Linked DNA regions of Victivallis lenta. The protein of the gene in region 1 binds, or shares a complex with, the protein of each later gene. Links are inferred from orthologs where the notes say so. Each region holds a gene or a part of one and is shown on either strand. Other genes may lie near its edges.

Evidence for each region. The genes of interacting proteins can lie anywhere in the genome.
Region 2: the proteins of secA (region 1) and secY are in contact, whole or in part, in a crystal structure (PDB 3DIN), measured with the Thermotoga maritima proteins. The link is inferred for Victivallis lenta from one-to-one orthologs. Residues at the interface, in WP_004082002.1 of Thermotoga maritima: Glu261, Ala262, Arg263, Lys300, Ala301, Arg302, Thr303, Ile304, Ile305, Leu323, Tyr324, Asp325, Pro326, Val329, Ser330, Tyr333, Ile336, Lys340, Phe345, Val349, Glu363, Phe364, Tyr374, Ser375, Gly376, Gly377, Glu393, Ile395, Thr482, Ser483; in WP_004081795.1 of Thermotoga maritima: Glu108, Gly109, Glu110, Glu111, Ala236, Glu237, Arg238, Arg239, Ile240, Thr241, Ile242, Gln243, Tyr244, Ala245, Arg246, Arg247, Val248, Thr249, Gly250, Arg251, Arg252, Val253, Tyr254, Gly256, Ala257, Ser258, Thr259, Tyr260, Leu261, Pro262.

Annotation. Positions count from the first base shown.
Region 1 is NZ_VUNS01000020.1:75,574-84,321, forward strand. What follows is about bases 2,237-5,828. They hold secA (preprotein translocase subunit SecA), read right to left. Parts: upstream 5,482-5,828; coding sequence 2,437-5,481; downstream 2,237-2,436. Other genes in these bases: pyrE (orotate phosphoribosyltransferase), read right to left, coding at 5,483-5,828. Outside these bases: rpsP (30S ribosomal protein S16), read left to right, coding at 1-2; FYJ85_RS16180 (KH domain-containing protein), read left to right, coding at 84-425; tRNA (guanosine(37)-N1)-methyltransferase TrmD, read left to right, coding at 441-1,142; rplS (50S ribosomal protein L19), read left to right, coding at 1,139-1,486; FYJ85_RS16195 (ribonuclease HII), read left to right, coding at 1,491-2,147; more of pyrE, read right to left, coding at 5,829-6,049; FYJ85_RS16210 (hypothetical protein), read right to left, coding at 6,235-6,627; FYJ85_RS16215 (PTS sugar transporter subunit IIA), read right to left, coding at 6,648-7,112; FYJ85_RS16220 (hypothetical protein), read right to left, coding at 7,302-8,748. UniProt on the Escherichia coli protein: Required for protein export, interacts with the SecYEG preprotein conducting channel.
Region 2 is NZ_VUNS01000016.1:58,367-61,437, reverse strand. Bases 73-3,071 are described here. They hold secY (preprotein translocase subunit SecY), read right to left. Parts: upstream 2,266-3,071; coding sequence 880-2,265; downstream 73-879. Other genes in these bases: rpsE (30S ribosomal protein S5), read right to left, coding at 2,761-3,071; rplO (50S ribosomal protein L15), read right to left, coding at 2,289-2,735; cmk ((d)CMP kinase), read right to left, coding at 117-788; FYJ85_RS14305 (acyl-CoA thioesterase), read right to left, coding at 73-114. Also shown: more of FYJ85_RS14305, read right to left, coding at 1-72. UniProt on the Escherichia coli protein: The central subunit of the protein translocation channel SecYEG. Consists of two halves formed by TMs 1-5 and 6-10.

The DNA.
Region 1 (8,748 bases):
GACAGTCGGGTACGGGAAGTCCCGGCACGAATCGGTGAACGGGAAGATACTTTCCGGACCGCAAATGAGAAGGAAACAGATCAATGCTTAAGGCATTATTGAACTTTCTGACCGGGAACGGGTCCGCCGCGAAAAGCGCGGAGACCGGGAACGGAAAGACCGGAAGCCAGGCTTCCGGCGGAAGTCTGCATGATTTGGAGGGGTTCGTCAGCTACGTGGTTTGCGCGCTGGTTGACAACCCCGGCGACGTGAGCATCCGCACCGAAGAGACGGAAGAGGGGTGCTCGATCCAGATCAGCTGCAGGAAAGAGGATATCGGTAAGATCGTGGGCAAGCGCGGCAAGACCATCATGGCGATTCGTTCGCTGGTCTCCGGCGCGGCCGGCCGTCAACGCAAGCGCGTTTCGGTCGAAGTCCTCGACTGACCGGTTCAGAGGATCATGCGAATCGATATCGTGACGCTGTTCCCGGAAATTTTTCCGGGGCCGCTCGGCGAGAGCATCATCGGGCGGGCCGCGGCCAGGAAGCTGGTCCGGATCAACGCAGTCGATTTGCGGAACTATACCGACGATGCGCGCGGCACGGTGGATGACAAGCCGTACGGCGGCGGGCCGGGCATGCTGATGAAGGTCGAACCGCTGGTCAAAGCGGTCGAGGACCTGAGAAAGCCCGGCAGTATGGTGATCCTGACGTCCCCGAGGGGAGAGCGGTTTTCTCAGAAAGCCGCCCGGGAGCTGGCGAAAAAAGAGCATCTGATCATGATCGCCGGCCACTACGAGGGCGTTGACGAACGGGCGATTGAGCTCGCCGTCGACCGTGAATATTCGCTGGGGGATTTTGTCCTGACCAGCGGGAATCTCGCGGCGATGGTGATGGCCGACGCGGTTGTCCGGCTGCTGCCGGGCGTGCTCGGCAGCGATGAATCGAGCGTCGACGAATCACATTCGTCGGGTCTGCTCGAATACCCGCAATACACGCGGCCTCCGGAATTCCGGGGGCGGATGGTGCCGGAGGTACTGCTTTCCGGCGATCACGGGCGGGTGGATGCCTGGCGGCAGGCTCAATCGGAACGGCTGACCCGGGAACGGAGGCCGGACTTATGGGAACATTATTTGAAAACAATGGAGGCAGGTTCAAAATGAACATACTCGACAAGATTCGTAACGAGCAAGTGAAGCCCGAGCGTCACGAGTTCAACATCGGCGACACGATCAAGATTTCGGTCAAGATCGTCGAAGGCGGCAACGAGCGTATCCAGCAGTTCCAGGGGACCGTGATCGCGCGTCGCGGCCAGGGAATCGAAGAGACTTTCACCGTCCGCCGGGTTCAGGCCGGCGAAGGCGTCGAACGCGTCTTCCCGATCAACAGCCCCCGCATCGCGAAGATCGAAGTGATCCGCCGCGGCGATGTCCGTCGCGCGAAGCTCTACTATCTGCGCGACAAGATCGGCAAGGCCGCCCGCGTCAAGGAACTCCGCACGAAGTAAGATCTTGGACGGGTTTCTGACCGAAACTGACGAACTCCTCCGCCTGGAACGAGAATGCCGGGCGGAGGGGTTTTGTTTTGTCGCCGGTGTCGATGAGGTCGGCCGCGGTCCTCTGGCCGGTCCGGTGGTGGCCGCCGCCGTTGTATTTCCTCGCGGCGCGGCGCTGCCTCCGGTCAACGACTCCAAGCAGCTGACCGAGCTTGAGCGCGAGACGTTGCGCGATGCGATTTACGCGGTTCCCGGGATTCAGATCGGAATCGGAGAGATCGATGTCGAAACGATCGACCGGATGAATATTCTGAACGCGACCCATCTGGCGATGCAGCGCGCGGTGGAGCAGCTGAAACAGGCGGATTTCATTCTGGTGGACGGGCGCCCGGTCAAAGGCCTTCCCCTGCCGTCCCGCGCCATCGTGAAGGGAGACGCAAAATCGGCCAGCATCGCGGCGGCCAGCATTGTCGCAAAGGTGTATCGCGACCGCCTGATGGTGAAGCTCGACGCGGAGTATCCGGGCTACGGCTTCGCCTCGCACAAGGGATACGGCACCGCCATGCACCTGGAGGCGCTGAAGCGGCTCGGAGTCACGCCGGTCCACCGCAGAAGCTTCCGGCCGGTCCGGGAAATCATCGATCCGCCCCCCGAGCAGCCGACGCTGTTCTGAAAGAAGCCAATCAATTAACGCCTGTACCCGGAGTGAGCGGCGCGGCGAATGCCGCGGATCGCTCAAGGAATACCGCATTGCAATCTCGGCAAATAAGGATTGACCGAAACCGCTGATATTGTCGAAAGACAACCCGGCAGGATCATGGATTTCGGGAGACACGCGCCTGCCGAAAGCACAGCCGCCATACACATAACAGACCGTGTACGCGCAGCCGTTTTGCCTTGCATATCAAGGCGGCTGAAGCGCTTCGCCTCAGCCGCCTTGATTTACGTGCGCGGAAGTGCTGTTACTCTTTCCCGCAGCACTTCTTGTATTTTTTACCGCTGCCGCAGGGACAGTCGTCGTTACGGCCGATCTTCGGCGCTGTACGGTGAACCGGAGACTGCGGCGCACTCTCCTCCGCCACCGGTTCGCCCTGCTCCGGCGGGAGCATGCCGGGCAGCGGCGGAAGATTCATCATTCCCTGCCCAAGCTCCGGAGATGAAACCGTGATCGAACCGCCGTCGAACTGGCCGAAGGTCTGGTGAATCAGCTCCTGCGGGAGCGTTGCGAGAATCTCCTCCAGCGTGGCCAGCCGCGTCATCGTCACCCGGAACAGGTTATTGGCGACATCGTGGTAAATCTGGTCCATCAGCGTTTTGAAGATCTTGTACGCCTCCTGCTTGTACTCGACAAGCGGGTCCTTCTGCGCATAAACACGCAGCGACATGCTCGAACGAAGCCCGTCCATGGCGTAGAGATGCTCCTGCCAGAGGCGGTCGATCGCTTCGAGAACCGTGTGACGCTCGAGATACTGCACCTGCTCCTCCGGCAGATCGGCGTTGCGCTCCTTGTACGCCTCCTCGATCCGGTCGACGATCTGCAGCGTCAGGTCGTCGGCGGAGGTCAGCCGCCCGTCTTCCGAAATTCCGGCGGTCAACTCCTCGTCCTTGAACGAAAGCGGGAAGGTCGCATTCAGATAGGCCAGAAGCGCCGACTTGCTGAAGCCGCCGCCCTTTTCACCGGCTTCCGGCTTGGAAGCGATCAGCTGGATCTGCGACTCGATCACCTGCTCGATCACGCCGAACAGCACATCGTGCGGATTCTCCGAAAGCAGCGCCTCCTTGCGGAGCCCGTAGATGATTTCACGCTGCTTGTTCATGACATCGTCGAAATCGAGCGTGCGTTTGCGGATCGCAAAGTGCTGCTGTTCCACCCGGCGCTGCGCGGTTTCGATCGACTTGGTCAGCCACGGATGCTGGAGTTCGTCTCCCTCCTCCAGGCCGAACCGGTCGAAAATTTTGACGATCCGGTCGGAACCGAACAGCCGCATGAGGTTGTCTTCAAGCGAAACGTAGAACTTCGACGAACCCGGGTCGCCCTGGCGCGAGCAGCGCCCGCGCAGCTGGCGGTCGATGCGCCGCGAATCGTGCCGGGAACTGCCGATCACATGCAGCCCGCCGAGCTCGGCCACGCCGGGACCGAGTTTGATGTCGGTGCCGCGGCCGGCCATGTTCGTGGCGACCGTCACGGCGCCGACCTGGCCGGCGCGCGCGACGATCTCGGCCTCGCGCTGGTGATTCTTCGCATTCAGCACGTTGTGCGGAATATTGCGCATTTTCAGCATGCGGGAGAGAATTTCGGAGTCCTCCACCGAAATCGTGCCGAGCAGCACCGGCTGCCCCTTTTCATGACGTTCGATGACGTCTTTCAGAATCGCATTGTACTTCTCGCGCTTGGTCTTGAAGATCGAATCGTTGTCGTCCTTGCGGATGCAGGGGCGGTTGGTCGGAACCACGATCACGTCGAGCTTGTAGATCTGATGGAATTCGTTCGCTTCGGTCTCGGCCGTACCGGTCATGCCGGCCAGCTTCTTGTACATGCGGAAGTAGTTCTGGATCGTAATCGTCGCCATGGTCTGGGTCTCCTGCTCGATCTGGACCCGTTCCTTGGCTTCGAGCGCCTGGTGCAGGCCGTCCGAAAAACGGCGGCCCGGCATGATGCGCCCGGTGTGTTCGTCGACGATCAGAACCTTGCCATCCTGCACGACGTAATTGACGTCCTTCTCGAACAGGCAGTAGGCCTTCAGCAGCTGCGACAGGTCGTGCAGCCGCTCGCTCTTGGCGGCGAACTCGGACTGGAACGCTTCGCGCTTCGCGGTTTTCTCCGTCTCCGAGAGGGATTCATCCTGATCGATCGCCGCAAGCTCGCTCAGCAGATCCGGCACGATGAACGCATTCGGGTCGTTCGGCGAAATCGCCGCGCGCCCGCGATCGGTCAGGTCCGCCTCATGCGTCTTTTCATCCATTGCAAAGTAGAGTTCCGCCTGAACCTCCTGCAGCATGCCGCGGTTCGAGTCGCTGCGCACGCGGGTCTCGAGCTTCTCAAGCGCCTTCAGGATCGCGCCGTCCTCAAGCACATGCAGCAGCTGCTTGTGCGTCGGCATGCCGAATTTGACCTGAAGCAGTTTCAGAAGCGCGACTTCGCGGTCATCCTCGGAAATATCCTCCCTGGAGAGCGTGGCGCGCGCCTCGCGGACCAGACGGGAGCAGAGCATATTCTGCTTGTTGTGGAGATCGGCGACCAGCGGCTGCAGTTCGCCGAACTGGTGGGTCGACATCGGCACCGGACCCGAAATGATCAGCGGCGTACGCGCTTCGTCGATCAGGATGCTGTCGATCTCGTCGACGATGGCGTAGTAATAATCGCGCTGGACCAGCTGGGAGGCATCATTGGCCATACCCATGTCGCGCAGGTAGTCGAAACCGAATTCGCTGTTCGTGCCGTACGTGATGTCGCAGGCGTACTGGGCGCGGCGCTCGTGCGGCGGCTGCTGGTTCTGCAGGCAACCGCAGGTCAGGCCGAGAAAGTTGTAGATGTTGCCCATCCAGTTCGAGTCGCGCAGCGCAAGGTAGTCGTTGACCGTGACGAGCTGGCAGTTCTTGCCGGTGAGGGCGTTCAGATAGAGCGGCATGGTCGCGACGAGGGTTTTGCCTTCGCCGGTGGCCATCTCCGCGATGTTGCCGCGATGCAGCGCAATGCCGCCGAGAATCTGGACGTCGAACGGAACCATGTCCCAGACCATCGGCTGCCCGCAGACCTCGATCTCCCGGCCGACCAGGCGGCGGCAGGCGTTCTTGACGGCGGCGAACGCTTCGCACATGATGTCATCGAGCGTTTCGCCCTTGGCGAGACGCGCCTTGAATTCATCGGTCTTGGCGCGCAGCTCGTCATCGGTGAGCTTCTGGTACTCCTCTTCGATGGCGTTGATTTTCCGGACGAGCGGCGCCATCTTCTTGAGGTCGCGTTTCGATTTCGTGCCGAATACGGCTTTGAGAATGGAAGTCAGCATCTTATTTCGACCCCGGCCGATCGATCGGCATATTTTGTTTGCAGAGCGGACATTCGGCCGGCTCGTAGGTCGGCAGCGAAAGCTTGAGGGCGCTTCTGAACGGAACATCGAACTTCGCATCGCCGCCGGAACGGTCGACGATCACCGCAATGCCGACCACTTCCCCGCCCATGCCGCGGACGAGATCGACCGTCTGCTGGACCCGGCCGCCCTTGGTGACCACGTCCTCGGCGACGAGGACCTTCTCCCCCGGCTTGATCGCAAAACCGCGCTTCAGGACCAGCCGGCCGTCCTCCTTGTCCGCGAAAATCGCGCGGACTCCGAGCGCACGGGCGACCTCCTGGCCGACGATCAGGCCGCCGACCGCCGGAGAGATCACCGTCTCAATCCCCTGCCCCCGGAACTGATCGGCGAGGAACCGGCAGACCGTTTCGGCCTTGTCCGGGTACTGCAGAAGCAGAGCGGCCTGAAAGAAGCGGCTGCTGTGCAGTCCGCTGCGAAGCTGAAAATGACCGGTCAGAAGCGCACCGGAATCTTCCAGAATTTTGATGATTTCCTGTTCCGTCATGGTGAACCTTTTCTCCTGTTTATGTTAAATCCTGACAACCGTAACGATAAAACCGCCCTCTTCTCCGTGCGGCGGCACTGTAAAAAAACAAACGCCGGCTCTTTCTCCGCCGGAATCCGCTCCGGCCGGACCTGCCGGCGCACGGCGGATGACCCGCCCCACTTTTTTTCTCGAACCAGTCGTTTTCAGCGGAACGTATCCGGAGAAGCCGGTTCGACCCAGAGGTGGAAATCCACTTTGCGGCCGCCGACTTCAAGCGTAATCAAAGTGTTGAGGCGCGTCAGCAGAAGCGCGTACGGTATCTTGACTTCTCCGCCGGCGACATTGACCGACACGTTGCTGTCGCCGAGGATATCCTCGGCCTTGCGGATCGCGATGATCAGCTCGAGCATCCGGCCGAGCTTGTCCTTCAAACCCGAATCCAGCGCATAGCTCCGGTGGCATTTCGGGCAGACCGCCTGAAAATCCCGCCCGGCGATGTCCGCCAGATTGAACTTGACGACTCCGTCGCACTCCGGAGAAAAACAGTGAAAATCGATCTGCGCCTTCGCTCCGAGCTGGCTGGCCGGTCTGCTCATTTTCCTGAACTCCTCCGCGCTTACTTCACTTCGTCCCGGTGGACGAGATCGAGAATCTGGGCCGGATTGCCGGCCGCATCGACCAGTTCCTGAATAAGCGACGTGTTGCGCAGCTTGCGGGAGATGCTGCCGAGCAGCTGAAGGTAGGCTTCCTGATTCTCATCCGGCGCGACGGTGAAGACGATAACCCGGACCGGCTGGTCGTCCTGGCTCTGGTAATCCTCGATCGGATTCTCGCAGACGCCGACGATCACATACGGGTGATTGATGTCGTTGACCCGGATGTGCGGCAGCGCAAGCATGCCGCCGACCCCGGTGGTCATCATCTGCTCCCGCTTCCAGGTGAGCCGGAAAATCACGTCCCGGTTGAGTTTGGTCAGATCCGCGGCACGGGTAATCAGCTGGTCCATCACTTCGAGCTTGTTCCGCCCGTCGAGCGACATCACCGAATCCTTGGTCACGTACTGAGTGAAATCATACTTCATTTTTTATCTCCGTAAACACGCTTGTGGCCCCACCTGTGCCAAAACAGCCAATCGAAATCGTACAGCCGGGTATGCCTGACATGATATAAATTTTTCTTTAAGATATCTCCCGCTTTCCGATTTTGCAACAGAACAAATGAAAAAAATTTATCTTTCATGCGTCATTCGCACCGGATCGCCGGAAAACCGTCATTCCACCCTGAAATCCCCGATCCGGAGCTCCTCCGCCTGAAAGCGGCACAGCGAGACTCCGGCCCGCTCGGCGATCGACAGAACGTGCGCCTCCCGCTCCGGCGAAGTCCGGCGGACGGTCAGGACGATTTTATCGATTGAATAACGCGCCAGAATCCGTTCGAGATCCGCACTGAAACCGAGCACAGGCAGACCGAACACCCGCATGCCGGCCAGGGCCGGATCGTCGTCGACGATGCCGATGAAACTCATGTTTTCCGAGGTGGCGCAGCCCGATACATAGTTCAGGTACAAGGTTGCATTCAAACCGCCGCCGTAGAGCAAAACGCGCGTATTCCGCACGCCGGGGACGCCGGTCTGCCGCAGCTGCCACATCATGCGCATGCCGAGATAGACGAGCACGAACCGCACGAATCCGATGCCGAACGCGGCCAGCAGCGAAAAAAGCACCAGGTACGCCGGTAACTGCTCGCGGTCGAATTTGTCGCAGAAAAAGGCGAACAGGCAGCTGCCGATGATCAGCCCGGTCAATGTGAGCTCGGCTGCCTGCCGGAACTCCTCATACCCGGCCCGGAGCCAGAGCACCCGGTAGCTGCCGCTGATCAGGAAGAGCAGCGGAATCGGCGCGGCAATGCAGACGAAATCATACCAGAATTCGTGAAAGCCGATGTGAAGCAGCCGCCGCGCGGCCAGATCCGCGACGAAGAGAACCAGCAGATCGACGGCCGGAACCGCCAGCAGGATGAGCAGCAGTTTCCGGGGGCGCGAGATGCCCTCCTTCAGCAGCCGGGCGGAATCGTAAAGCTCGACTCCGGCGATCCGGCGCACGACGAGCAGCAGAATGAGCAGCAGCGCCATATATCCGAGCGCCGGAATGGTCTGCTCGAAAAGCAGCACGACGAATCCCATCCCGGCCAGCAGGCAAGCCAGCAGATAGATCCGGATCGCCGCCTTGCGTTGGCTGCTGACCTGCTTCAGAATCCGGTGGTGCAAATGAAACATATCCGCCGTCATGATGCCGGAGCTGCTCGGGTCGAGCAGCTTGCGGACCAGCCGGCGCCAGAAGGCGAGCGCCACGTCGAAAAGCGGAACTCCGACCGCCAGCACCGGAATCAGCAGAGAAGTCAGCGTCGCGGGCTTGCCGAAGCAGGTCAGTCCGGCATAGGCGAAAAACAGCCCGAGGAACATGGAGCCGGTATCCCCCATGAAAATCGACGCCGGAGAAAAGTTGTAGCGCAGGAATCCCGCACAGCTGCCGGCCAGGATGAAGGCGATCGCCACCAGCCCGGCGGAAGAGTTCTGCAGCCCGCCCCAGAGACCGAGGCAGACCGCCGACAGAAAGCCGAGCCCCGCCGCCACGCCGTCCATTCCGTCGATCAGGTTGAAGGCGTTCACGATCGTCACGACCCAGAGCACGGTCAGCGGCAGCGCCAGATAATCCGGC
Region 2 (3,071 bases), on another replicon or contig:
ACGCAGCATCTCGGTCCGGCTGCGCTCGAAATATTCCAGATAATTCGCATAATAGACGACCCCCATCTGGTCGGTGTCGGCATACGGAACACGGTACTCGATTTCGTGGAACATCCTCACTTCTCCTCCTGCTGCCGGGTCATCCGCCCGATGATGGTGTCGACCGCTTCGTCGATCGAAAGACCGGTCGTATCGATCACGGCGGCATCCGCCGCCGGTTTCAACGGGGCGACCGAACGCTCCGAGTCCTGTTTGTCCCGCGCGGCAATCTCCCGGGCGACCTCGGCCAGCGTGGCGCCGTCCGCCGCTTCGCCGTCCTGGGCAAGCCGACGGCGCGCCCGCTCTTCCGGGGTGGCCGTCACGAAAAACTTGAAGGCCGCATCCGGAAAGATGACGGTTCCGATGTCGCGGCCCTCCATGACGACCATCCGTTCCCCCGCAAAGCCGCGCTGGACATCCAGCAGATAGTCGCGCACGATCGGCCGGGTCGCCACAAGGCTCGCCCCGGCCGCAACCTCCGGCGTCCGGAGCGCCGGACCCGGAAAAGCCCCGTTCAGCTTCAGTTCATAGCCGCCCGCCGCATCCTTCGCATATTCGAGCTGCAGTGTATCGAGAAAACCCCGGTCGATCGAAGCGAGATCACGTCCCGCCCGCAGCGCAGCGAGCGCCACGGCCCGGTAGAGGCTGCCGGTGTTGATATAAGCGATATTCAGTTTTTCCGCGATCCGCTTCGCGATGGTGCTCTTGCCGGACGCGGCCGGTCCGTCGATTGCAATACAGTTGCTCATATGTTTCATCCAAAATGAAAAGGACTGATTCGACCAGCCGCAACCGGTCGGACCAGTCCGACAATATCACTCTGCGCCGTCCGCCGCGGAATCAGTTCCCGCTGCGGCTCCGCAGTCTGCCGCTCTTGAGGAATCCCTCGTAATGCCGCATGGTCAGATGAGACTCCAGCTGGCTCATCGTATCGAGGACCACGCCGACCATGATGAGAAGCGACGTGCCTCCGAAGAACTGGGCGACCATGAACGGAATTTTAAAGCTGCTGTAAAGGAACATCGGGAAAAGCGCCAGCGCCATCAGGAAAACCGCGCCTCCCGCCGTAACCCGCGTCATCGCCGTATCCAGAAAATCCGCGGTCGGCTGCCCGGGGCTGATGCCCGGGATGAACGCGCCCTCTTTCTTGAGGTTGTCCGCGATCTGGATCGGGTTGAACTGGTTCGCCACCCAGAAGAAGCTGAAGGCGAGAATCAGCAGTGCATAGGCGATCATATAGCCGGTCCCGCCGTTCTGGAACGACAGCGCCAGCGAATTCCAGATCGTGCTCGCGTCCGGCTGGCTCGCAAAATAACGGAACATATACTCCGGCAGCATCAGAATCGCGCCGGCGAAAATGATCGGCATGACGTTCGCAAAGTTGACCTTGAGCGGCATGTAGGTCGCGCCGCCGGTCATCTGCTTGCCGACCGTCTTGCGGATCATCTGGATCGGAACCCGGCGATAGCCCTGCGACAGCATGATCGTCGCGGCCGTCACCACGCAGAAGACCACCAGCAACAGCAGCAGCTGCACCGGCTTGAAGCTCGTTCCGTCCGGAGTCTGGCCGTTCCAGGCCATCTGCACGAGTTCGATCACCGACTGCGGCAGGCGCGAAACGATGCCGATCGTGATGATGAGCGACACGCCGTTGCCGATGCCGCGCTCGGTGATCTGCTCACCGAGCCAGGTGAAGACCATCGTGGTCGTGGTCAGCACGAGAATCGTCATCAGAATGAAAACCTGCTCATTGCCGAGAAAGAGCGGCTGGTTCGGCTGGGGCAGGCCGATCTTGGCCGGGTTGATCATCGCCAGCGCGACCATCATGCCCTGAACCACACAGACGATGAGCGTCAGGTAACGCGTATACTGGGAAAGCTTCTGGCGCCCGTTCTCCCCCTCCCGCTGCATCTTCTCCAGCGTGGGAATCACCGGCACCAGAAGTTGGACGATAATGGACGCGGTGATGTACGGCATGATACCGAGCGCTCCAAGCGCGAAGTGCGTCAACGCACCGCCCGAGAAGAGGTCGATAAATGCCAAAACTCCGCCGCCGTCCTTGCTGCTGGCACTCAGTTCAGCCATAAAACTTTCCAGAGCCGCCGGGTCGACCCCGGGACACGGGATGCTGCTCGCAAAACGCACGATCACAATAATAAGTGCCGTGAACATCAGGCGATTACGCAGATCTTTCACTTTCAATGTATTGATAAATGCCTGCAACATAGATTACCGTCTTTCCCGGTTTTTTATTCCACCACTTCGACTTTGCCGCCGGCGGCTTCGATCTTGGCCTGGGCCTGCGCGGAGAACTTCTCCGCCTTGACCGTCAGCGCCTTGGTGATCTCTCCGTTGGCGAGGATCTTGATCATCTGGAGCTTTTTGCCCAGAAGATTCTTCGCCCGGAGCGACTCCTGATCGACCACGTCACCCGCGTTGAAATTCTCTTCGAGGATGTTCAGGTTGACCAGCTGGTACTCGATATGGTCCGGGCTGTTGAAGCCGCGCTTCGGCAGACGGCGGAACAACGGAATCTGGCCGCCTTCGAAGAACGGACGGATCGACGAACCGGTGCGGGACTTCTGACCCTTCTCGCCGCGGCCCGCGGTCTTGCCGAGGCCGGAGCTGTCGCCGCGCCCGACCCGCTTGCGCCGCTTCCTGGAACCGGCGTTGGGGCTGAGTTCATGCAGTTTCATAATCCTAGTATTCCTATTTCAGAATTTAGTTGTTTTCCGCGACCGGCGCGGCGACCTGAGCAGCCTGCGGCATCGGAATGCCGCGGCGCGCGTAGACCTCCTCGCGGCTCGAAAGCTGCGAGATCGCCTTGAACGTCGCCTTCGCCACGTTGGCCGCATTGGCCGCGCCGAGCGACTTCGCCAGAACGTCCTTCACTCCGGCCAGCTCGAGAATCGCGCGGACCGCGCCGCCGGCGATGAGGCCGGTGCCCGACGAAGCCGGACGCAGCAGAACCCGCGCGCCGCCGAATTTGACTTCGATCTCATGCGGCAGGGTCTGGCCGTTCATCGGAACGG